DNA from 2 places in the Gordonia sp. 11cp genome. Region 1 is predicted to be linked to the other one. Evidence: riboswitches for the same ligand, from Rfam matches in the RefSeq annotation. Region 1 holds a riboswitch; the other holds the start of a gene.
The links. A riboswitch is a leader RNA that binds a small molecule or an ion and turns the genes downstream of it on or off. The one in region 1 is predicted to bind S-adenosylmethionine.
Positions count from the first base shown of each region.

Region 2: another riboswitch for S-adenosylmethionine. It lies ahead of AC3B6C_RS16025 (bifunctional o-acetylhomoserine/o-acetylserine sulfhydrylase); the one in region 1 lies ahead of AC3B6C_RS02230 (aminotransferase class V-fold PLP-dependent enzyme).

Region 1 is NZ_CM173437.1:539,184-550,214, reverse strand. It holds gene AC3B6C_RS02245 (rhodanese-like domain-containing protein) at 1-138, shown strand, start outside; gene AC3B6C_RS02240 (O-succinylhomoserine sulfhydrylase) at 135-1,352, shown strand; gene AC3B6C_RS02235 (isochorismate synthase) at 1,381-2,457, opposite strand; SAM riboswitch class IV at 2,565-2,678, shown strand; gene AC3B6C_RS02230 (aminotransferase class V-fold PLP-dependent enzyme) at 2,697-4,076, shown strand; gene AC3B6C_RS02225 (hypothetical protein) at 4,081-4,581, shown strand; gene AC3B6C_RS02220 (inorganic diphosphatase) at 4,732-5,244, opposite strand; gene dacB (D-alanyl-D-alanine carboxypeptidase/D-alanyl-D-alanine endopeptidase) at 5,408-6,811, shown strand; gene AC3B6C_RS02210 (zinc-dependent metalloprotease) at 6,808-7,962, shown strand; gene tilS (tRNA lysidine(34) synthetase TilS) at 7,941-8,894, shown strand; gene AC3B6C_RS02200 (DUF8020 domain-containing protein) at 8,928-9,632, opposite strand; gene hpt (hypoxanthine phosphoribosyltransferase) at 9,965-10,528, shown strand; gene ftsH (ATP-dependent zinc metalloprotease FtsH) at 10,688-11,031, shown strand, end outside.
Region 2 is NZ_CM173437.1:3,578,153-3,589,183, forward strand. It holds gene AC3B6C_RS16005 (bifunctional methylenetetrahydrofolate dehydrogenase/methenyltetrahydrofolate cyclohydrolase) at 1-9, shown strand, start outside; gene AC3B6C_RS16010 (DUF3017 domain-containing protein) at 111-383, shown strand; gene AC3B6C_RS16015 (Hsp70 family protein) at 552-2,114, shown strand; gene metX (homoserine O-acetyltransferase MetX) at 2,210-3,364, opposite strand; gene AC3B6C_RS16025 (bifunctional o-acetylhomoserine/o-acetylserine sulfhydrylase) at 3,381-4,715, opposite strand; SAM riboswitch class IV at 4,779-4,899, opposite strand; gene AC3B6C_RS16030 (cutinase family protein) at 5,166-6,959, shown strand; gene AC3B6C_RS16035 (MFS transporter) at 7,089-8,375, shown strand; gene bfr (bacterioferritin) at 8,457-8,942, opposite strand; gene AC3B6C_RS16045 ((2Fe-2S)-binding protein) at 9,044-9,226, opposite strand; gene AC3B6C_RS16050 (exodeoxyribonuclease III) at 9,371-10,207, shown strand; gene trpS (tryptophan--tRNA ligase) at 10,231-11,031, shown strand, end outside.

The sequences.
Region 1 (11,031 bases):
GCCGCGGAGGCTGCGACGGCGGACGGTATCGCCAAGGCCTACAACGTCGTCGACGGATTCGAGGGTGCCCTCGACGAGAACGACCATCGCGGGACGTCGGGCTGGCGTGCCGAGAACCTGCCGTGGAGGCAATCGTGACTTCTGATCTACCCGTGGGTCGTAAACTGCCCGAGGGGCTCTCGGCCGACACCATCGCGGTGCGCGGCGGGCTGGCCCGCTCGGGTTTCCACGAGACGGCCGAGGCGATGTACCTCACGAGCGGTTATGTCTACGACTCCGCCGAGGCCGCCGAACGCGCCTTCACCGGGGAGGACGAGCGATTCGTCTACTCGCGCTACGGCAATCCGACCGTCGAGATGTTCCAGGAACGTCTGCGTCGACTCGAGGGTGCCGAAGCGTGTTTCGCGACGGCCAGCGGGATGGCCGCGGTCTTCGTCGCGCTCGGTGCGCTGCTGAAGGCCGGCGATCGCCTGGTCGCCGCCCGCAGCCTGTTTGGTTCCTGCTTCGTGGTCTGCAACGAGATCCTGCCGCGCTGGGGGATCGAGACCGAGTTCGTCGACGGCGAGGACCTGGAACAGTGGGAGCGGGCGCTCTCCAAGCCCACCGACGCGGTGTTCTTCGAGACCCCGTCGAATCCGATGCAGAGCCTCGTCGACGTCGTCAAGGTGTCGGAGCTGGCGCACGCGGCGGGCGCACAGGTGGTGCTGGACAACGTCTTCGCCACCCCGCTCCTGCAGCGCGGTCTCGAACTCGGTGCCGACGTCATCGTGTACTCGGGCACCAAGCACATCGACGGCCAGGGACGTGTGATGGGCGGTGCGGTACTCGGAACCAAGGAGTACGTGGACGGACCGGTGCAGCAACTCATGCGGCACACCGGCCCGGCGTTGAGCCCGTTCAACGCCTGGACGCTGGTGAAGGGTCTGGAGACGCTGCGCCTGCGCGTCGACGCCTCGGTGTCCTCCGCGCTCCGGATCGCCGAGTTCCTCGAAGCCGATCCGCGGGTGCGATGGGTGAAATACCCGTTCCTGCAGTCCCATCCGCAGTACGAGCTGGCGCGGGCGCAGATGTCCGGCGGCGGCACCGTGGTGACCTTCGAGCTGAACGACCACGACGGCATCGACGGCAAGAAGCGGGCCTTCGAGGTCCTCAACGGCTTGCGGATCGTCGACATCTCCAACAATCTCGGTGATTCGAAGTCGCTGATCACGCACCCGGCGACCACCACGCACCGTGCGATGGGGCCCGACGGACGCGCGGCGATCGGTCTCAGCGACTCGGTCGTGCGGCTGTCGGTCGGTCTCGAAGGGGTCGACGACCTGCTCGGCGATCTGGATCAGGCGCTGGGCTGACCCGGTCGCGGTGATTCCCGCCGCGGTCTCAGTCGAGGCCGTCGATGCCCAGCGCGTTCAGGACCGTACGGAGTTTGAACGCGGTCTCCTCGAGCTCGCCCTGAGGGTCGGAGTGTTCGACGATGCCGCCACCCGCCCACGTTCGCAGACTGCGGCGATCGGCTTCGAGCTGGAGGCACCGGATGGTGACCATCCATTCGCCGTCGCCGGCGGCGTCGCACCAGCCGACGGCGCCCGCATAGAAGCCGCGTTCTCCCTCGACTTCCCGGATGATCTGCGCGGCAACATCACTGGGTGTACCGCAGACCGCGGGGGTCGGACCCAGCAGGAGGGCGAGATCCAGCGCGGTGGTCGACGGATCGCGAAGTGTCGCGCGGATGGGGGTGGCGAGATGCCACACCTCTCCGGTCGACTGCAATTGCGGGGTCGACGGCGCGTCGACGTCGTCGCACAGGTGCGCCAGCCGGTCTCGCAGGTGATCCACGACGAATGCGTGTTCGGCGAGATCCTTTGCCGAGGAAAACAATCCGTCGGCGACGGCGCGGTCGGCGACCGGATCCGGTGACCGCGGAGCTGAACCCGCGTACGGGTGGCAGGTGACGACCGACCCCGACTTGCGCAGCAGCACTTCGGGACTCGCGCCCAGCAGCCACGCGCCCGAGCCAGTGGCGGCACCGAGGTCGACGCCGAACGCGTTGTGCCCGGCGTTGCCGCCCGCCAGGGCGTCGAGGAGTTCGTGGGGCGCGACCTCGGCGTCGAGCACGATGTCGACGCTACGGGCGAGGACGACCTTGCCGACGTCGCCGGCGATGATCCGCTTGACCGCGTGCGCCACACGCTCGCGGTGCTCGTCGGCGGTCGGGTGCAGGGTCGTCGAGACCGGGGTGCGCGACAGCGGTGGCCCGCCCGTCAGCGGTGCGTCGTCGAAGTGCAGGACCTCGGGTACCACCAGCGCGGCCGGGTCGGAGAGGTCGAACGGGATCGCGCCGGTCAGCCCGTCGATCGTCCCGGAACGCAGCGCGGCCGAGGCCGCGTCGACATCGGTGAACCCACGGACGGCGCCCCGGCCCCGCACGGTGCCGTGCGGGCGGGACAACACGAACACATCAGTCGCTGACACCCCTGACACGCTACAGGTAAGTGTGCCCTAACTTTGGATCACGATGAGTGAAAATTGACACGCCCGCGCGGCTTCGGCGAGGCTTGCACATAGGTCATGAGTGCCAGTGACAAGCCCCGGCTCGCTGGTCGGCAACCCTCCTCCGCGGTGGGGTGCTCCGGGTGACGACCTGGCCGCGTACCGACCGGACGCGGCAAGCGCGGAATTTCAGAGGAGCTCCTGCCATGACTGCTGTCCTGTCAGCACCCGACACGACCGGCCACGAGACTGTCGACACCCCCGTCATCGATGCGACCCACCATGGGTATCCGGCCATCCCCGGGCTGGCCCCGGTCGTCGGCGCCGATGTGTCCGTACCGCTGGCCAACGGCGGCACAACGCGGTACGTCAACCTCGACTACGCGGCGAGCGCGCCGGCTCTGAGCTCGGTGGGCGCCGCGGTCGCCGTTGGACTCGGCGAATACGCGAGCGTCCATCGCGGCGCCGGTCATCTGTCGCAGGTGACCACCGCCCGGTACGAGGCCGCCCGGGACACCGTGCGCCGGTTCGTCCGCGGACGGGTCGACGACACCGTCGTCTTCACCCGCAACACCACCGATGCCATCAACCTCGCCGCTCACATCACCCCCGGGGACGTCGTCGTGCTCGACATCGAGCATCACGCCAACCTGCTGCCGTGGTGCGCGCCGCGCGACGGCCGCAACCGGGCCCGGATCGTCCGCACCTGCGACACGATCGAGGACACCCTGGTCGCGCTCGAGGCGGAGCTCGCGTCGGCGCCGGCAGCGCTGCTCGCGGTCACCGCGGCGTCGAACGTCACCGGCGAGGTGCTGCCGATCAGCCGGCTCGCCTCGATCGCGCACCGGCACGGGGCCCGGATCCTGGTCGACGCCGCGCAACTCGTCGCGCACCGGCCCGTCTCCGTCGTCAGTCACGGCATCGACTACCTGGCCTTCTCCGGGCACAAGGCATATGCGCCGTTCGGTGCCGGGGTCCTGATCGGCCGGACCGACTGGTTCGACGCCGCCGACCCCTATCTGGCCGGCGGTGGTGCGACCGCCGACGTCGACCTGAGTCCGCGCGCCGGCGGCGTGACCTGGCACACCGGAGCCGCGCGTCACGAGGCCGGTTCGCCGAACGTGCTCGGCGCGGTGTCGATCGCGGCGGCCTGCGAGGCGCTGGCCGACCTCGGGCCCGAGGCCATCGGCCTGCACGAACTGCGCCTGGCGCAACGCCTGGACTCCGGCCTGGCCGCCATCCCCGGGGTCGTGCCCCTGCGGATCTTCGCCGATTCCACCGACCGGGTGGGAATCGCGGGGTTCACCGTCGACGGGATCGCGCCGCGGGTCGTCGCCGAGTATCTCAGTGCGCAACACGGAATCGGCGTGCGCGACGGCCGGTTCTGCGCTCACCCGCTGCTCGAGCGCCTCGGACATCCGGCCGGCGCGGTCCGCGCGAGCTTCGGGGCGGGTACCACCTCCGACGACATCGACCGCCTCCTCGAGGCACTGCGCGCGCTGACCGAGCACGCACTGACCGAGCACGCACCGATCGACCATGCACTGACCGAACAGACCATCCGACCGAACTCGAATGAGGGGTGATGAGATGACCATCGAACTCGACGCACCGGCCGATCGCGCAACCGTGATCGCCGCACCGACTTCCGCTCCGACGGCCCCGATCAGCATCGGACGACCGGGGTTCCAGATCGCCATCGCCGGAGACGAACTGGCGCAGACGTTTCCGATCGTCGTGCGGCGTGAGACCCTCCGCGATGCGCAGCGTGCCCGCTCTCTGCTCCGGGCCGGCACCCACGATCAGGCGAAGTTCGTGGTCGCCCTCGAGGTGGAGGTGACCGTCGCGGCGGATGCCGCGTCGGCGCGTGCCGCGGCCGCTGCCGCGGTGGACGCATCGTCGGAGACAGGCTCCGGGACCATCCGCTACATCGGCACGACACACGGACTGATCACGCTGGTCCGGGACATCTACGCGGCCGAGGTCGCCGACGCCGTGATCCTCGTCCCGATCGACGGCGCAGCCACCGAACGCCGAATCCGCGAACAGATCCTGCCGGTTCTCGCCGAGCAGCGGCACCGCGTGGCCTGACGGGGCGGCCCGTCACAGAAGCGCGACTTCGGAACATGCGCGCTATCTGCAACTGCCGCAGTTGAACCTAAGTAGCGCATCTACGCCGTAGACACCCCCGCCGGCACCATCTCACGATGGTGCCGGCGGGGGTGTCTCGACGGTGATCCGTCAGCCGCGCGAGGGCTCGTTGGCAGCCTCGGGGTGCGATGCGAGGCGGTCGATCGCATCCTGCGCGATCTTCTCGGCCTGCTCGCGGCCGACCCAGCCGCCCGGCTGGACCTCCTTGCCGGGCTCGAGGTCCTTGTAGTGCTCGAAGAAGTGGGCGATCGGGCCCAACTCGTACTCGGACACGTCGGAGATGTCCTTGATGTGGTCCCACCGCACGTCCTTGGCCGGGACGCACAGCAGCTTGTCGTCGCCGCCGGCCTCGTCGGTCATGGTGTACATGCCGACGACCCGTGCGCGCACGATGATGCCGGGGAACACCGACTCGGGGAGCAGGACCAGCGCGTCGAGCGGGTCGCCGTCCTCACCGAGGGTGCCGTCGATGTACCCGTAGTCGGCCGGGTAGCCCATCGAGGTGTACAGGTAGCGGTCGAGGTAGACCTTGCCGGTCTCGTGGTCGACCTCGTACTTGTTGCGGCCACCTTTGGGGATCTCGATGGTCACATCGAATTCCACAGTTCCTCCTGGCAGTCTTGATCGGGGATGCCGCGTCGGGCCGAAACGCCCGCACGCTGCCCCAACGATACTGTTGGTCCGGCGACCTCGATGTTCGTACCCCTCATTGTGCGTACATCCGGCCGTTCCATCGACCGTGAACCGCGAGAGACCCGGAGGTTTTGTGGGCGCATCCACCCGAAACGGCGGTCGCCGCGGTCGGAGACTCCTGTGGTGGACGGTCACCGCGGTGGTGATCCTGGCCCTGGTCGCCGCGGCCTCGGTCGTGATCGCACTCCGCCTCGATCGGGAACCGGAGCTCCCGCCGGGAGTGCCACCGCAACCCGCCGCGGTCGCCGTCGATCCGCGGATCGACCCGGTGGCCGCCTCCGCGCCCGAGCCGACGCCGCAGGGTGTGTCACGCGCGATCGCTCCGGCACTGCGCAACCCCGCCCTCGGCGAACTCACCGGCATGATCAGCGACTCGCTCACCGGCGCGGTCCTGTGGACCAGCGACCCGGAGCGTCCGCGGATCCCCGCGTCGAACGCCAAGATCCTGACCGCCGCCGCCGTCCTCGACGCCGTGCCCCACGATCAGCGACTGACGACGACGGTGGTGGCCGGCAGCAACGGGCAGGTCATCCTCCGCGGTGCCGGTGATCCCACCCTGTCGGCCCAGCCCGCCGGGACCGACACCTTCTACACCGATCCGGGTCGCATCGCCGACCTCGCGCGCCAGATCGAGGAGACCGAGATCCCGGTGACCTCGGTGGCCGTCGACCTGAGCGCCTTCTCGGGACCCACGATGGACACCACCTGGGATCGCCGGGACATCCAGGGCGGCGACATCGCCCCGATCGAATCGCTGATGGCCGACGGTGCCCGGCTGGAACCGCTGGACGAATACTCGCCGCGTACCGCGACCCCGGGCCTCATGGCGGGGGAGGCGCTGGCCGCCGCCCTCGACGTCGAAGCGCCCGTCACCGAGGTGACCGGTACCGCGCCGACCGGGTCCGGGGACGAACGCGTGATCGCGAAGGTCCAGTCGGCCCCGCTGGTGACGCGGGTCAACGACATGCTGCGCTACAGCGACAACGTGCTCGCCGAGACGCTCGCCGTCGAACTCTCGGTGCACCGCGGCGGGCCGCCCACGCACGCCGGCGGCGTCGACGCGATCGAACAGGTGCTGTCGTCGATGTTCCCGGACCAGTGGGCCGGTACGACGCTGCACGACGCGTCGGGGATCTCCTACGCCAACCGGACCACGCCGGAGTTGCTCGACACGGTGATGACCGCGGCGAGCGGGCCGAGCAGGCCGGCGCTGCGCCCTATGCTCGACGGTCTGCCGATCGCCGGCGGTACCGGCACCCTCGCGGACCGGTTCGACGCCGCCGACAATCCCGGTGCGGGCTGGGCGCGGGCGAAGACCGGAACACTCACCGGGGTGAGTTCGTTGACCGGCATAGTGCAGACAGTCGACGGCCGCGTGCTGTCGTTCGCCCTGATGTCCGGCGGCACCTCGCCGGCGGACGCGCGACCCGCCCTCGATGCCGTGGTGGGCCAACTGAGAGAGTGCGGGTGCCGATGACCACGTCAGGAATCGCCGGGTCGGAGACCACGGACGCCGGGAACGCCGGAGCCGAGACCGGGACCGCTCCGGAATCGGGCGTCGAGGAATCCGCCGACCGGGAACGCCACCCGGGTATCGGCTCGCAGATCGACTGGTCGCTGGCGGCCTCGACGGCGAAACGACTCGCCCGGCCCGGCCCGAAGACGACGTCGTACACCTACGAGGCGGCCCGCGCGGAACTGGCCGATGCCGCCACCCGCGCCGAGGCCCCGGTGCGAGAGGTCACGGGCCTGGCCGACGGCCTGCGCGTACCGACCACCCGAGTCCTCGACCGGGCCGGCTGGATCGACGCGGCGTCCCTGTCGATGCGATCGATGCTCGGTTCGGACGACGAGTCCACCGACGCGGGATCGCCGGGGCTCGCGGCACGATTCGGCGGACTGCAGGCCGGTGGTCTGCTCGCGTTCCTCTCCACCGCGATCCTCGGTCAGTACGATCCGTTCACGCCCGATCCGGAGACCGGCGAGCCCGGTGTGCTGATGGTGGTGACGCCGAACATCATCAACGTCGAACGCCAGCTCAAGGTGATCCCGTCGGACTTCCGGCTGTGGGTGTGCCTCCACGAGGTCACCCACCGTGTGCAGTTCTCGGCCAACCCGTGGCTGCGGGACTACATGCAGGACAACGTCGCGGTGCTCACCTCCGACGCCGGCGAGTCGACGACCGAGATCGTCACTCGGATGACGAAGGCCCTCAAGGGTTCCGATGGTCCGCGCGAGAAGGGCGTGATCGGCGCGATGCAGCTGCTGCAGAGCCCCGAACAGCACGCCGCTTTCCAGCGCATGATGGTTCTCGGCACCTTGCTCGAGGGGCACGCCGACCACGTCATGGATGCGGTGGGCCCGGTGCATGTGCCGTCGGTGGCGCGCATCCGCACCGCCTTCGACAAACGACGCACCGCACCGCAGAATCCGGTGCAGCGGATCATCCGGGCCCTCATCGGGATGGACGCCAAGCTCGCGCAGTACATCCGGGGAAAGGCCTTCGTCGACGCGGTGGTCGAGGCAGTCGGGATGGAGCGGTTCAACACGGTCTGGACCTCGCCGGACACGATGCCGCTGCCGAACGAGATCGACGACCCGCAGGCATGGATTCAGCGGGTCTTGTGAGGCGGGCGGTCGCGGAATTCGCGGCCGCTCATCGGGTCGGGCCGGAGGTCTGCGTCGGACTCTCCGGCGGGCCGGACTCGCTCGCGCTGACCGCGGCCGCCGTCGGTGCCGGTCTCGACGTCACCGCGCTGATCGTCGATCACGGACTCCAGCCGGACTCCGCGCGGGTGGCAGTGGCCGCGGCCGACGCGGCGCGTGTCCTGGGCGCCCGAGTCCATGTCCTGCCGGTGCGCGTCGGACGTAGTGGAGGTCTCGAGGCCGCCGCTCGCGATGCTCGGTACGCAGCCCTCGACGAGGCCCGCGGTGGTCGGCCGGTTCTGCTCGGCCATACCGCCGACGACCAGGCCGAGACCGTGCTGCTCGGGCTGGCGCGCGGATCCGGCTCACGATCGATCGCCGGCATGCGTGCCTGGAACGACCCGTGGGCCAGACCGTTCCTCGGGGTCCGGAGGCAGCAGACGCTGGCGGCCTGTACCGAACTCGGTCTCGCACCCCATCACGACCCGCACAACCGCGATCCGCGGTTCACCCGCGTCCGTCTGCGATCCGAGGTCCTGCCGTTGCTGGAGGACGTGCTCCACGGCGGGGTCGTCGACGCGCTGGGTCGCACCGCCGAGGGGCTGCAGGCCGACAACGATGCACTCGACGAGTGGGCGGCCCGCGTCCTCGCCGAGGCCGCACGCGGCGACGTCCTGGCCGTCGGCCCGCTTCGCGACGCGCCACTCGCGGTTCGGACGCGAGCCCTGCGTGCCTGGCTGCTCGACATCGGGGCGACCGAGCCGACCCATCGGGTCGTCACGGCCGTGGCGGGCCTCCTGGACTCGGCCGCCGTCGCCGACCGGACCCAGATCGCCGTCGGCGGCGACCCCGACGTCCGCCGTGTCGTCGTCCGTACGGGCGAAACACTGACGGTCCGCCTCACCGCGAGGTGAGACGGACCGTCGTCGTGGAAGTACTACGTTCCCTCAGCGCCGAGGCGGCACGAAGGGCGAGTTGATCGTCTGGAAGTACTGGATCCCGGCACCGATCAGGGTGCCGCCGCCGCCGAGGGCGAGACCGGCGATGCCGCCGATCGCGGCGGCCGGCGCGACGCCCACCAGGCAGCCCACCACCGCGGCGGCCAGGCCGATGACGCACCCGATCACGCCGCCGACGATTCCGCCGACGACAGTACCGACCAATGTGCCGATCGAGGTTCCGGCCCGGAGTTGTGATTGGAATCGTTCGAGAGCCTGGTCGTCGCGTTCTTGTCGCGTCTGCGGCGCCGCGACATTGTGCCGGGCGATGCCGCGCAAACTCTCGACCTCGGTCGGATTGACCGCCGACGAACGCGAGACCTCACGGGACGGAATGAGGGTCACGGCGTTCCCCGCGATTCGCGCGTCGATGGGAAACTGTCGGAATTCGCTGCGGTAGTTCAGCGGCATGCGGAAGAGTTCTGCGCCGGCGGTATCCCGAACCGTCACATTCCCGTTCTCCGTGCTCACGGATGCGTTGTGCACCGTGAGGGTGAGCGCCGAGGCATTCCAGGACGCGTCATAAGTGGCCGCCGGGGCCTTCTGAGGTGCAGCTTCGGCGGTCGCGGCGAACACCGTGACGACTGCGGTGGCCAGACACAGAATCACGCTGAGGCGTTTTTTGCGCAGGGGGATACGCGAAGTGGGGAACACGAGTGCTCCTTCTTGTCCACACAGGACAGGGCGTGAGAAGGGAGGGGATATCAGAGGTCTGGTGCTCAGCTCTCTGTTTTCGAGAATGTCAGACGCTTGATCCGCATCGAAACGCAACCTCGAGGAATGGTGCCCGTGTGATGAGTTGTTATGTGACCGTTATCCGCATAGCAATTCCGCGAAATGTCGCCGTGAATGGCCATAAATGGTTTGAACTGGCAATTCAGCGAAAAACCGCAGGTAGGCCGCGGCCATTCCCGGCGTGCGTCCGCGGAGCCCCGGAGAGGTACCCCGTTCGCCGCGGCACCGCGAAAACATGACAAGCTGGGAGCGTGCAGTCTGCCGACCCGTACGCCGCTGACATCGACGCTGTGCTGATCACCGAAGAGGAGATCAAACAGCGAACCGCCGAACTCGCCCAGTCCGTGGCATCGCGCTACGCCGACATCGAAGAGGATCTGGTCCTCATCGGTGTCCTGAAGGGCGCCATCATGTTCATGACGGACTTCGCGCGGTCCCTGCCGATCCCGTCGCAGATGGAGTTCATGGCGGTGTCGAGCTACGGGTCGTCGACATCGTCGTCGGGCGTGGTCCGCATCCTCAAAGACCTCGACCGCGACATCGAGGGCCGGGACGTCCTGATCGTCGAGGACATCATCGACTCGGGCCTGACGCTGTCCTGGCTGATGAAGAACCTCGCGACGCGTTCGCCGCGCAGCCTCGAGGTGTGCGCCCTGCTGCGCAAACCCGACGCCGTTCGCTCCACGATCCGGGTCGCCGACGTCGGTTTCGACATCCCGAACGAGTTCGTCGTCGGCTACGGCCTCGACTATGCCGAGCGCTACCGCGACCTGCCGTACATCGGCCGACTGAAGCCGTCGGTGTACACGCACTGATGCTCCGGGGCGCCACACGTGCCCGACCTGCGAGGGAACGGTTTCACCAGCGCGATCGTTGACCGGTAGCCTCAATGTGTACGTCGACGGGAAGGACATGGGAACGGCGTCGGCACCGGGACTCGATCCCGCGAGCCCGCTCGACCCCCACCAACTGGCATGAACCGTAAGACAGTCTTCCGCAACCTCGCCATCCTGGCGCTCATCCTGCTCGCCCTGTGGGGCTGGAGCGTGATGAGCGACTCCGGCCGGGAGTACCGCGGCGTCGACACCTCCGTCGCACTGCAGCAACTCAACGACAAGAACACCAAGTTCGTCAGCATCGACGATCGCGAGCAGCAGCTCCGGATCGAGCTAAAGTCCCCGATCAAGGTCAACGACGCCGATGCCGGCAAGATCAGTGCCAAGTACCCGGCGCAGGCGGGTGACCAGGTCTTCGAGGCCGTCCAGGGCACGGGCGCGCCGTACACGACCAACGTCAACGAGCAGTCCGTCCTGTGGCA
Region 2 (11,031 bases), 2.5 Mb from region 1:
GGCGCGTGACCCGAGACGAGCACCAGAGTGAGTCCGCTCACTCCGAGCCGCGCGGTGCCGACCGATCCCGTCCAGGAGGCCGGAAACACGGTTCCACCGACGGCACGCGTCTGCGGGCGGTGCTCGTCCAACTCCCATATCTGCTGGTGATGGCCGGTGTCCTGGCCGCAGCGCTGCTCGTGATGTTCGACCGCTGGCGGCGCGGATCATTCGTCTTCGGGGCGGCACTGCTCGTCGGCGCCGTGCTTCGCGCCTTCATCCCGTCCTCGCAAGCCGGGTTGCTGCAGGTCAGGGGCAAGCCGTTCGACGTCACGGTGATGGCGACAGTCGGCGCCGTGATGCTGTGGCTGGCAGCGTCGATCGACTCTTTGGGCACGGATTGATTACAATAGAGACCTGAGCGTGACCTGACAGGTGGTCGTTCGCTCAACCAGGCACTTTTCCGCTGCCCTGCCGCAGACGCACCGACCGCTGGAGTTTGTATCACTGCATCACCAACCGACGACACCGTGAGTGAAGTGACGTCCATGGGCGTGTCAGCAGGTGCTGGCATGATCCATCACGTCCTCCTGACACGTGACGATCTCGGTCGCAGTGTGATCGACTCGCGCGTCATCGACGTCGACCCCACCGACGGTCTCGACTCCGCCGGCCGCGTGAACGCAGGCGTCGACGTGATGCTGACCGCCGCCCGCGAGACCGGGACGAGGGTGGGCCCGATCGGGGTCGCCGCACGCACGGGCAGCCAGCGTCGGCAGTTGCGCTCGAGGGGCAGTGGCCCGCGACGTCAGGTCCGTCTCGTCGGTGAGGACGAGGCCGTCCTCGCCTACCTCGCCGACACCGGGGAGATCGACCGCTTCTCGGCCGCCGTCGTCGTCGACTGTGGCGACACCGGCATGTCGCTCTACACCGTCGACCCCCGCGAGGGCAGGATCGGCAATCCCGAGCACTCGACGGTCCTGAGTGGGCGTCATCTCGACCGGTCGATCGTCAATCAGCTGACCGCCGACCACCCGGCCCTCGGCGAGGCCACCCGCACACGTGCCGATCGCAGTGAACTGCGCAGCGCCTGCCGGACCGCGAAGGAGGAGATCGCCTACGGCGGTTCCTCCGCCACCGAGTCCGTGGTCGCGGTGTCGGCGAACACCGAACGCGTGTCGCTGTCGGCCACGCACGTCGAGCAGGCGATCGAGCCGATGATCCGTGACGCGCGAGAAGTGTTCGCCCGGTACGTCGCGGCCGCCCGGTCGCGGGGCGTGCAACCGGACGCCGTGGTGTTCATCGGCGGACTCGCCAATCTCCCCGCGGTGCGCGCGATCGCGTCGGAGCATGATCTGGAGGTCGTCAGTCCGACGGCTCCGGAGCTGGTCGTGGCCACCGGTGCGGCGCTGCTCGCCCTCGAGAGCTACTCGGGCGCAGCACGTCTCGCGTTCATCGGCGGCAAACCGCAACGTGAATGGCTTTCCGCGACACCCATCGCGGTGGCCGGGGCCGTCATCGCCGCCACGCTGATGACGATCTATGCGGTGAGCTCGTCCTTCGCCGATCGGCCGACCGTCGATCCGCAGCCCGCGGTGAGCAGCGTGCCGCCGGCCGCGGCGACCAGTGACACCGAGCCGGTCACCCCGACGCCGACCTCTCAGCCGATCACCAGGATCCCGGCCGAACCCGTCGAGCCGACCGTCGTAAATCCTGTTCCCACACAACAACCGTTACCGCAGACCGGGTCGAACGACCCGCCGGCATGGGCGACCACGGAGTTGCCGCCGACGCGACCCTCGACGGGTACCAGCACCCGCACGCTGTCGCCGTTCCCGTGGCCGGACCTGGCGTTCCCGCCGGGGTCGACGCCGACGATACCGCCGGACCTGTTGCCGCCGGGGTTGCGTCCGCCCAGTGCGGCGCCCACGCCACCCCCGCCGACGTACTCGACGTCGACACCGGCGCCTCCGCGCGGTGGCTCGGTGCGGCCGAGCAGCACACGCGCACAGGGGTCGACTCAGCTCCCCGCCGCTCCGGAATCAGGGAAAACCGTTGCCACGGAGGGGGAGTCGCAGGTTCCGCCGCCGCCCCCGCCCAGCAGTCCGGTCCCGACGGTTCCCGCGCCGCGCTGACCGAACCGCCCTGTCAGAACCGCGCCTGCGAGGCCGCTGATCAGACCGGCTGACCCCGACTCGCTGACGAGAGCGGCCGAACTGTCGAGGCGCGGTCAGGCGTCGCGACGGGCGAGTTCGACCGTGCGCTTGAGGAGGTCGCTGATGGCGTCGAACTCGGTCAGGAATCCGTCGTGGCCGGTGTCGGAATGGACGACCTGGAGACCGCCGACGCAGTTGCCCAGCTCATCGGCGAGTTCGACCTGCAGCCGAATCGGGTAGAGGCGATCGGAGTCGATGCCCCCGACGATCACCGGAACGGTGCATTCGTTGAGCGCCTTCGCGACTCCGCCGCGACCGCGACCGACATCATGGTGGTTGAGGACCTCGGTGAGGACGACATAGCTCGCCGGGTCGAAGCGGGACATCAGCTTCGACGCCTGGTGGTCGAGGTAGCTCTGCACGGCGTAACGCCCGCCGGTCAGGGGATTCTCGTCGCCCTGGGCGTCATTGGCGAATCGACTGTCGAGCTCGGGCTCGCTGCGATACATGAGGTGGGCGATTCGGCGGGCGATTCCCATGCCTTGCAACGGAGTTCGTCCGGTGCCGTGGTAGTCGCCGCCGCACCAGTCCGGATCGGCCTTGATCGCGGCGATCTGTGCGGACTGGATACCGATCTGGTCGGCGGTCGCGCGGGCACCGACGGCGAGGACGAGTGCGCTGCGCACCCGGTCGGGGTATTCGATGGCCCATTCGAGCGCGCGGGCGCCACCCATCGAGCCACCGAGAACCGCTCCGACGCTGCGGATTCCGAGTCGGTCCAGCAATGCCACCTCGGCGCGGACCTGATCGAGCACGGTGATCTGCGGAAAGCGTGATCCCCACGGACGGCCGTCGGGGGCGAGGGACGCCGGACCCGTGGATCCCTTGCATCCGCCGAGCACGTTGGCCGAGATGACGCACCACTCGTCGGTGTCGATCGCCTGACCGGGTCCGATCAGGCCGTCCCACCACCCGGCCGAGTCGTGGTCGGCATCGGCGGGTCCGGTGACGTGCGAGTCGCCGGTGAGCGCATGGAGCGTGAGGATCACGTTGTCGCGGGAGGGCGACAACGTCCCCCAGCGCTGGAACGCCAGGGTGACGTCGTCGATCCGTGCTCCGCTGTCGAGAGGCAGCGATCCGATGGGGATGCCGACGAGTTCCCCGTCCGGGAGTGACTCCCAGTCGGGCTGATCAGACGCTGTCGCGTTCAGGTCGATACTCACCGACAAAGCTGCCTCACCTGTTTCACTTGGCCGCCGCGAATCCCTGTTCGAGATCGGCCAAGATGTCGTCGATTCCCTCGATGCCCACGGCCAGGCGCACCAGTCCGGGGGTCACGCCGGCGGCGAGCTGTTCCTCGGGGGTCAGCTGGCTGTGCGTGGTCGAGGCCGGGTGGATGACCAGCGACCGCACGTCGCCGATGTTGGCGACGTGGCTGTGGAGGCTCAGTGCGTCCACGAACTTCTTGCCCGCGTCGACGCCGCCGGTGATCTCGAAACCGATGATCGCGCCCTGACCCTTGGGGGCGAGCTCCTGACCGCGCTTGAACCACGGCGAGGACTCGAGGCCGGCGTAGGCGACGGACTCGACCTGGTCGTGCTTCTCCAGGAACGCGGCGACCTTCTGTGCGTTGGCGACGTGGCGCTCGATGCGCAGGCTCAGGGTCTCCAGGCCCTGGGCGAGCAGGAACGCGTTGAACGGCGAGATGGCCGCACCGGTGTCGCGCAGCCACTGGACGCGCGCCTTGAGCGCGTACGCCGGTGCGCCGAGGTCGGCGAAGACCGCACCGTGGTAGCTCGGGTCAGGGGTGGTGAAGCCGGGGAACAGGTCTTTCCCGTCGCGCTGGACCCGCCAGTCGAAGGTGCCGCCGTCGACGATCACGCCGCCGATCGCGGTGCCGTGTCCGCCGATGTACTTGGTGGCCGAGTGCACGACGATGTCGGCGCCGTGGGCGAGCGGGTTGATCAGGTACGGGGTGGCGACGGTGTTGTCGATGATGAGCGGTATGCCGTTGCGGTGCGCGACCTCTGAGATGCCCTTGATGTCCAGGATCTCGTTGTTGGGGTTGGAGATCGACTCACCGAAGAACGCACGGGTGTTGTCCTTGACCGCGGCCTGCCACGACGCCGGATCCTCGGGATCCTCCACAAAGCTCACCTCGACGCCGAGCTTGGGCAACGTGTAGTGGAAGAGGTTGAAGGTGCCGCCGTACAGCCGCGGACTCGACACCACGTGACCGCCGGTCTCGACGATGTTGAGGATCGAGTAGGTCTCTGCGGCCTGACCCGACGCCACCAGCAATGCGGCGACGCCGCCTTCGAGCGCGGCGATCCGCTGCTCGACGGCATCCTGTGTCGGGTTCATGATGCGGGTGTAGATGTTGCCCGGTTCCGCGAGTCCGAAGAGGTTGGCCGCGTGCTGGCTGTCGTTGAAGACGTACGACGTCGTCTGGTAGATCGGCAGCGCACGGGCGTTCGTCACCGCGTCCGCGGACTGCCCGACGTGGATCTGCTTCGTCTCGAAGCTCCAGTTCTCGCTGGGATCGTTGCTGTCGAGGGTGCCGTCAGGGACATCAGACATGGCAATTCATCACTTTCTACGGTCGGCAGGGCCCAACTCGACCCTGTTGGGGTCCGACCTTCGGACCCGCGCTTGCCGGGGATCGTCAGCGCGATCCCGCAACCCGGTCATCACCCGGAGCACCCCACCGCGGATGGAGGGTTGCCGATCAGCCAGCCGGGGCTTGACGCTGATACTCATGACCTGGCGACAAGGATATAACACGGATGTGAGGGCCTGAGAACCGTCCCGGTCAGGCCGCGCCCAACACTTGAGAAGGCCGGCGCGAGGGTGGAGTGTGCTGTCCTCCGACCGAGTGAAATCAGGTGTGGTCAGATGAATAGTTCCTGGTCACGGTCGTTAGCGGCCCTCAGTGTGCTGTCGGTTCCCCGGTCGCGGATCTAGCGTCGAACCAGCCCCGGCTGCGTCGGAACGTTCCGATCGGGTGGTCCGGGTTCGCCCAGGAGCGCCATGTCCGCGATCGCTCACCTCCGAACCCGACGCGCCTCGCTCGTGATCGCCGCCGTCACCGCCGTCGCGGTCGTGGCGGCTCTCAGTCTGTCGGGTACCGCCCCGGCGGCGGCTGCCGAGTGCAGCGACTCGGGCGCGGTGGTCATCGTCGCCGGTACCAACGACCCGGAGAGCGCCCATCTCGTCGGGGTCGAGCAGCGCTACACCGGGAAGATGCCGACGGTGCGCGACGGTGAGGTGGTCGTCGTCGACGACCCCGGTAGTGCTTACCTCGCAGAGCCGAAAGACGTGATCCACGTCGACTACCCGACCACACTGTGGCCCCTGGGTGCCGCGGGGTACGACGACAGCACCGCCCAGGGCAGGAGTGCGACGGCGTCGGCGATCGCGGGGTACCAGAAGCGATGCGGCGCCGAGTCCGACATCGTGGTCGCCGGGTACTCGCAGGGCGCCCGTGTCGCCGGCGACGTCCTCGCCGACATCGGCAACGGCCGGAATGTCGACGGGGTCGTCGCGACCGACGAGAACGGCGAGGTCATGCTCGACGAGAACGGCGCTCCGGTCCTCGTGACCATCGATCCGGACGGGATTTCCGGCGAGCTCTACGCCGACCCTCGACAGGCCGGGGACAAGACGGGGCGCGGCATCGAGCTGTCGTTGATCGGGATCATCCCCGGTCTGACGATGGCGGGGTCGCGAGGCGGGTCCGAGACCGACGGCGGGTTCGGGGAACTCGAGGGCAGGGTGGTGTCCGTGTGCATCGACGGCGATCCCATCTGTGATCTGCCGGACCCGATCCACGACCCGATCGGCGCCATCGACGGCCTCCTCGGCTACTTCACCAAGCACAACCTGTACCCGTTCCAGATGTATCGCGACCCCCACGAAACGACCTGGAACGACGGGCGGACCGTCTCATGCGAGCCGGAGTCCGCGGTCTGTATGGTCGCCGCGGATTCCGCGTTCGCCGAACTCGTGCGGGACTGGGCGCGCGATGCCGGGTACGGCGGAGCGATCGGGGACTTCCTGTCCGGGCGTCCGACGATCGAGCTGCCGTACGGGATCGAACTCGCGAACCTGCAGCCGGTGATCAGGCTCGTGCAGGGTCTGCTGCCGCCGCTGCCGAAACTCGGGTACGGCGCCTACCTACCGGACCTCTTCGTCTTCGAGGACATCCTCCAGGGGATTCTCACGCTGTCGCCAACGCGGTTCGTCGACGGTGCGACCGCACTGGCTGCGAGCCTCCGCAGCATCGTCTGGTTGCCGGTGAACTTCGTGCGGTACTGGGCGGGCGCGATCGTCGGGCCGGTGGCACCGCGGGTTGGCACGGTCACGGTCCTCGCGGCAGATACGACGAGCCTGCGATCGTCCACGTTCGCACGGCTCGCGACCGCGACCGACGACGCCACCGAGCCGGTTCGCGCCGACTCGCCGGCCGGGTCCGGCGCCCCGGCTGCACCGGTGACCGCGCCGCCCATCCCGACCGATCCGGCTCCGGCGGTCGACCCGACCGCCGATCCGTCCGGTGCGCCCGCCGACGCCTCCAGGAGCGACGAGCCCGGAGAGGAGTCCGCTCCGCCCTTGCGCGCCGACGAGGTTCCGGCCGCCACCGATCCGTCGGCGGACAACCCGACGGTGGACGATCCGTCAGCGGAGGACACCTCAGGAGACAACACCTCAGAAGAGGACACCTCAGGGGGCGAGACGTCGGGGAACGAGCGGGAGCCGTCCGGGCAGGGTGCCGGCGCGGAGCGCAGTGACCTCGAGGTCACGGGGTCCGAGAGCGGCGCCTGACCCGCCGCTCGAAGCCACCGCCTGATTCGACGCCGGCCGGCGCCGGGACCACCTCGCGGGCATGGGCCTGTGAATGAACTCACCGGCGGGTGAGGAATCAGTGCCGGCCGGCCAGGGTTGGCATGAACCGTGTCTGACGCTCTTTCGACCACCGATGCCCCGGCCGACGTCTCGCTGACGGATCGGTCCACCGCCCCGGAGGCCAACCCCGGGGGTACCGTCTCGGGCGGCGTGTCCCGGCGGGTGCGTCGCTGGACGATTCTCGCCCTCGCGCTGGGCGGTTTCGGGATCGGCACGACAGAGTTCGTCGCGATGGGGCTGCTGCCCAACATCGCCGGATCGCTGGGGGTGTCCGAACCGACTGCCGGACACGTCATCTCGGCATACGCGATGGGTGTGGTGGTGGGCGCTCCGCTGATCGCGGCGCTCACGGCGAGGATGTCGCGACGCACGCTGCTGATCGGACTGATGGTGGCGTTCACCGTGGGTAACCTGGCCACGGTCCTCGCGCCGGACTACGGACTGCTGCTGGTGGCGAGATTCGTGGCGGGCCTGCCGCACGGTGCCTACTTCGGCGTCGCGGCGCTGGTCGCCGCGCATCTCGCGGGTCCCCGGAATCGCGCCAAAGCCGTGGGCCAGGTGATGCTCGGGCTGTCCGTCGCCAATGTGTTCGGCGTGCCGGCTGCCGCCTGGCTGGGGGAGACGTTCGGCTGGCGGTCGGCGTTCGCGATCGTCGTCGCCATCGGAGTCGCCACCGTCATCGCGCTGATGCGTGCGCTGCCCGCGCTCACCGGGATGACGACCACCGACCCGCTCACCGAACTCGGTGCGTTGCGTCGTTCCCAGGTCTGGTTCACCCTCGTCATCGGAACCGTCGGGTTCGGCGGGATGTTCGCGTTCTACACCTATCTCAACTCCGCGCTGACCACCGATACCGGGCTGTCGGTCTCGGTCGTACCGTTCGCGCTCATGCTCTACGGATTGGGCATGGTGACCGGCAACTTCGTCGGCGGTTACGTCGCCGACCGCAGCGTGTCGGTGGCGATCCTCGGTGGACTCACGGCCAGCGCGATCTCCCTCGGCGCCTTCGCGGTGCTGGCGCAGAATGCTTGGGCGGCATTGATTCTCACATACCTCGTGGCGCTCACCGGGTCGACGATGCTGCCTGCCCTGCAGACCAGACTGATGGACGTGGCCGCCGATGCGCAGACGCTGGCCGCGGCGTTGAACCACTCCGCCCTGAACATCGCCAACGCGGCCGGAGCCCTGCTCGGTGGTGTCGTGGTCGGCGCAGGCTACGGCTATCTCGCGCCATCGGTCGTCGGGGTGTTGCTGGCGGTGGCAGGCATCGGGGTCACCGTCCTGGCCCTCGCCGCCTCCCGGCGCCAGGCACGACACCATCCCGTCGGCTCCTGAGCCGGAGCATGACCGGCTCGACGACGACGAGGGCCGACCGGGAAAGTTCCGGTCGGCCCTCGTGGTGTCGAGTGGGTGTGCTCAGCCGTTGGTCGGCGGGGTGGCGATCGTCTTCGACAGGTAGAGCTGTTCGCCGAGCTTGTTGATCAGCTCGAGTTGCGTCTCGAGGTAGTCGATGTGCTCTTCCTCGTCGGCGAGGATCTGCTCGAGCAGATTCGCGCTCGTGACGTCGCCTTTCGACCGGCACAGGGCGATGCCGGGCCGGAGTCGCTCCACGACCTCCACCTCGATCGCCATGTCGGATTCGAACTGCTCCCGAATCGACTGCCCGATACGCAGCGGCAGCAGGCGCTGGTAGTTGGGGAGCGCGTCGAGGAACAGGATTCGGTCGGTGAGGATCTCCGCGTGCGTCATCTCCTCGATCGACTCGGCCCGGGTCTTCGCCGCGATCTCGGTCAGACCCCAGCTCTGCTGCATCTTCGCGTGCAGAAAGTACTGATTGATCGCCGTGAGCTCACTGGTGAGCTGTTCGTTGAGCAGTTCGATGACCTCGTCGTCGCCACGCATGGGTGAGCCTCCGGTTCGCCGTGGATGTCCGATCGAACCGTAACACGACAAAAACCCCCGCGCGCGGTCTCGCGCGAGGTTCGTCGGTTTCCTGTGTCAGGTCATGCAGCGGTCGTCGCGGTTGACGCCCTTTCGCTCAGGATGTCGTGCAGTTGGTCCAGGCAGGTTCCGCAGCCTTCGCCTGCGCCACATCGGTCGCTGATCGCATCGACGGTGTACGCACCTGCGTCGCAGTGTGCGTGAACCTCGTCGACCGTCACGGCGCGGCATATGCAAACGAACATCTTCGGACTCACCTTCGTGCCTGGATTAGGTAATGCTTACATACCTTGGGTGGTACGCACAAGGGTTGCCTTACCTTTATTTTTCTCTGGGTGGCCGATCGCCGGGGCACGGGTTGTCGGATCCCGTCAGTAGGATGTGGCCCCGTGCCACTCACGATCTCCACGGTGAACGTCAACGGAATCCGCGCAGCGGTCAAACACCGGTCGGAGGCCAACCGCGGCTTCCTGCCATGGCTCGATGCGTCGGGACCGGATGTGGTCCTGCTGCAGGAGGTCCGCGCCGACGAGGAGCTCGCGCGCGAGGCGCTGGCCCCGGCCCTCGCCGACGGGTGGCATCTGACGATGTGCGAGTCGGTCGTGAAGGGCCACGCGGGTGTCGGTGTGCTGACGCGCGAGGCGCCGTCGGCGGTGCGGGTCGGGTTCGGGAGCGCCGAGTTCGACGACCTCGGCCGCTACCTCGAGGTCGACGTCGACACCGATCTGGGGTCGCTGACCGCGGCGAGTCTCTATCTCCCCAAGGGTGCCGCGCTCACCGAGGCGGAGAAGGACATCGCCAAGCACGACGAGAAGGTCCGCTTCATGGACGAGTTCGGTGCCCATCTCGGCCGGCTGGTCCGCCGGCGTCGCCATGTCGTCGTCGGCGGTGACTGGAACATCGCGCCCGCCGAGGCCGACATCAAGAACTGGAAGGGCAATCTCAAGAGCCCCGGTTTCCTCCCGCACGAGCGGGCCTGGGTCGCCGACCTGCTGGAGTCGGGCTGGCGTGACGTCGTGCGCGAACTGTTCCCCGACGACGCCGGGCCCTACTCCTGGTGGTCGTGGCGCGGGAAGGCCTTCGACAACGACTCCGGGTGGCGCATCGACTATCAGCTCGCCAACAAGACGCTGGCTGCCCGGGCGAACAAGGCCGAGGTCGAACGTGCCGCGGCGTACGACCTCCGCTGGTCCGACCATGCCCCGGTCACCGTGCGGTACGAGTGACCGGGTCTGACAAACTGGGCGTCATGACCAGCGACGTAGAGCGCAACGGAGCCCCGGCGGCCGAGGCGGTGCCGACCCGCCCGCGTGTGCTGTCGGGTATCCAGCCGACCAGCGATTCCTTCCACCTCGGAAACTATCTCGGCGCGGTCCGACAGTGGGTGGCGTTGCAGGACGACTTCGAGGCGTTCTACTTCATCCCCGACATGCATGCCCTGACGGTGCCATTCGATCCGAAGGTCCTCGCCGAACGCACCCGCCTGAGCGTTGCCCAGCTGCTGGCCGTCGGCGTGGATCCCGAGCGTTCGACCATCTATGTGCAGTCCCACATCCCCGAGATCGCTCAGCTGACCTGGGTCCTGTCCTGCATCACGGGTTTCGGCGAGGCCAGCCGCATGACGCAGTTCAAGGACAAGTCGGCCAAACAGGGCGTGGACGCGGCAGGTGTCGGCTTGTTCACCTACCCGATCCTGATGGCCGCCGACATCCTCGCGTTCCAGGTCGATCGAGTGCCTGTCGGGGAGGACCAGCGTCAGCACCTCGAACTGACCCGCGATCTCGCGCAGCGATTCAACTCCCGGTTCGGCAAGGTGCTGAAGGTGCCCCAGGCGCACATCGTCGAGGAGTTCGCGAAGATCTACGACCTGCAGAACCCCACCGCCAAGATGAGCAAGTCCGCCGAGACCGACAAGGGTCTGATCAACCTCCTGGACGATCCGAAGCGTTCGGCAAAGAAGATCCGCTCCGCTGTCACCGACACCGGCTCGGAGATCCGTTTCGATACGGCCGAGAAGCCCGGCGTCTCCAACCTGCTGACCATCCAGTCG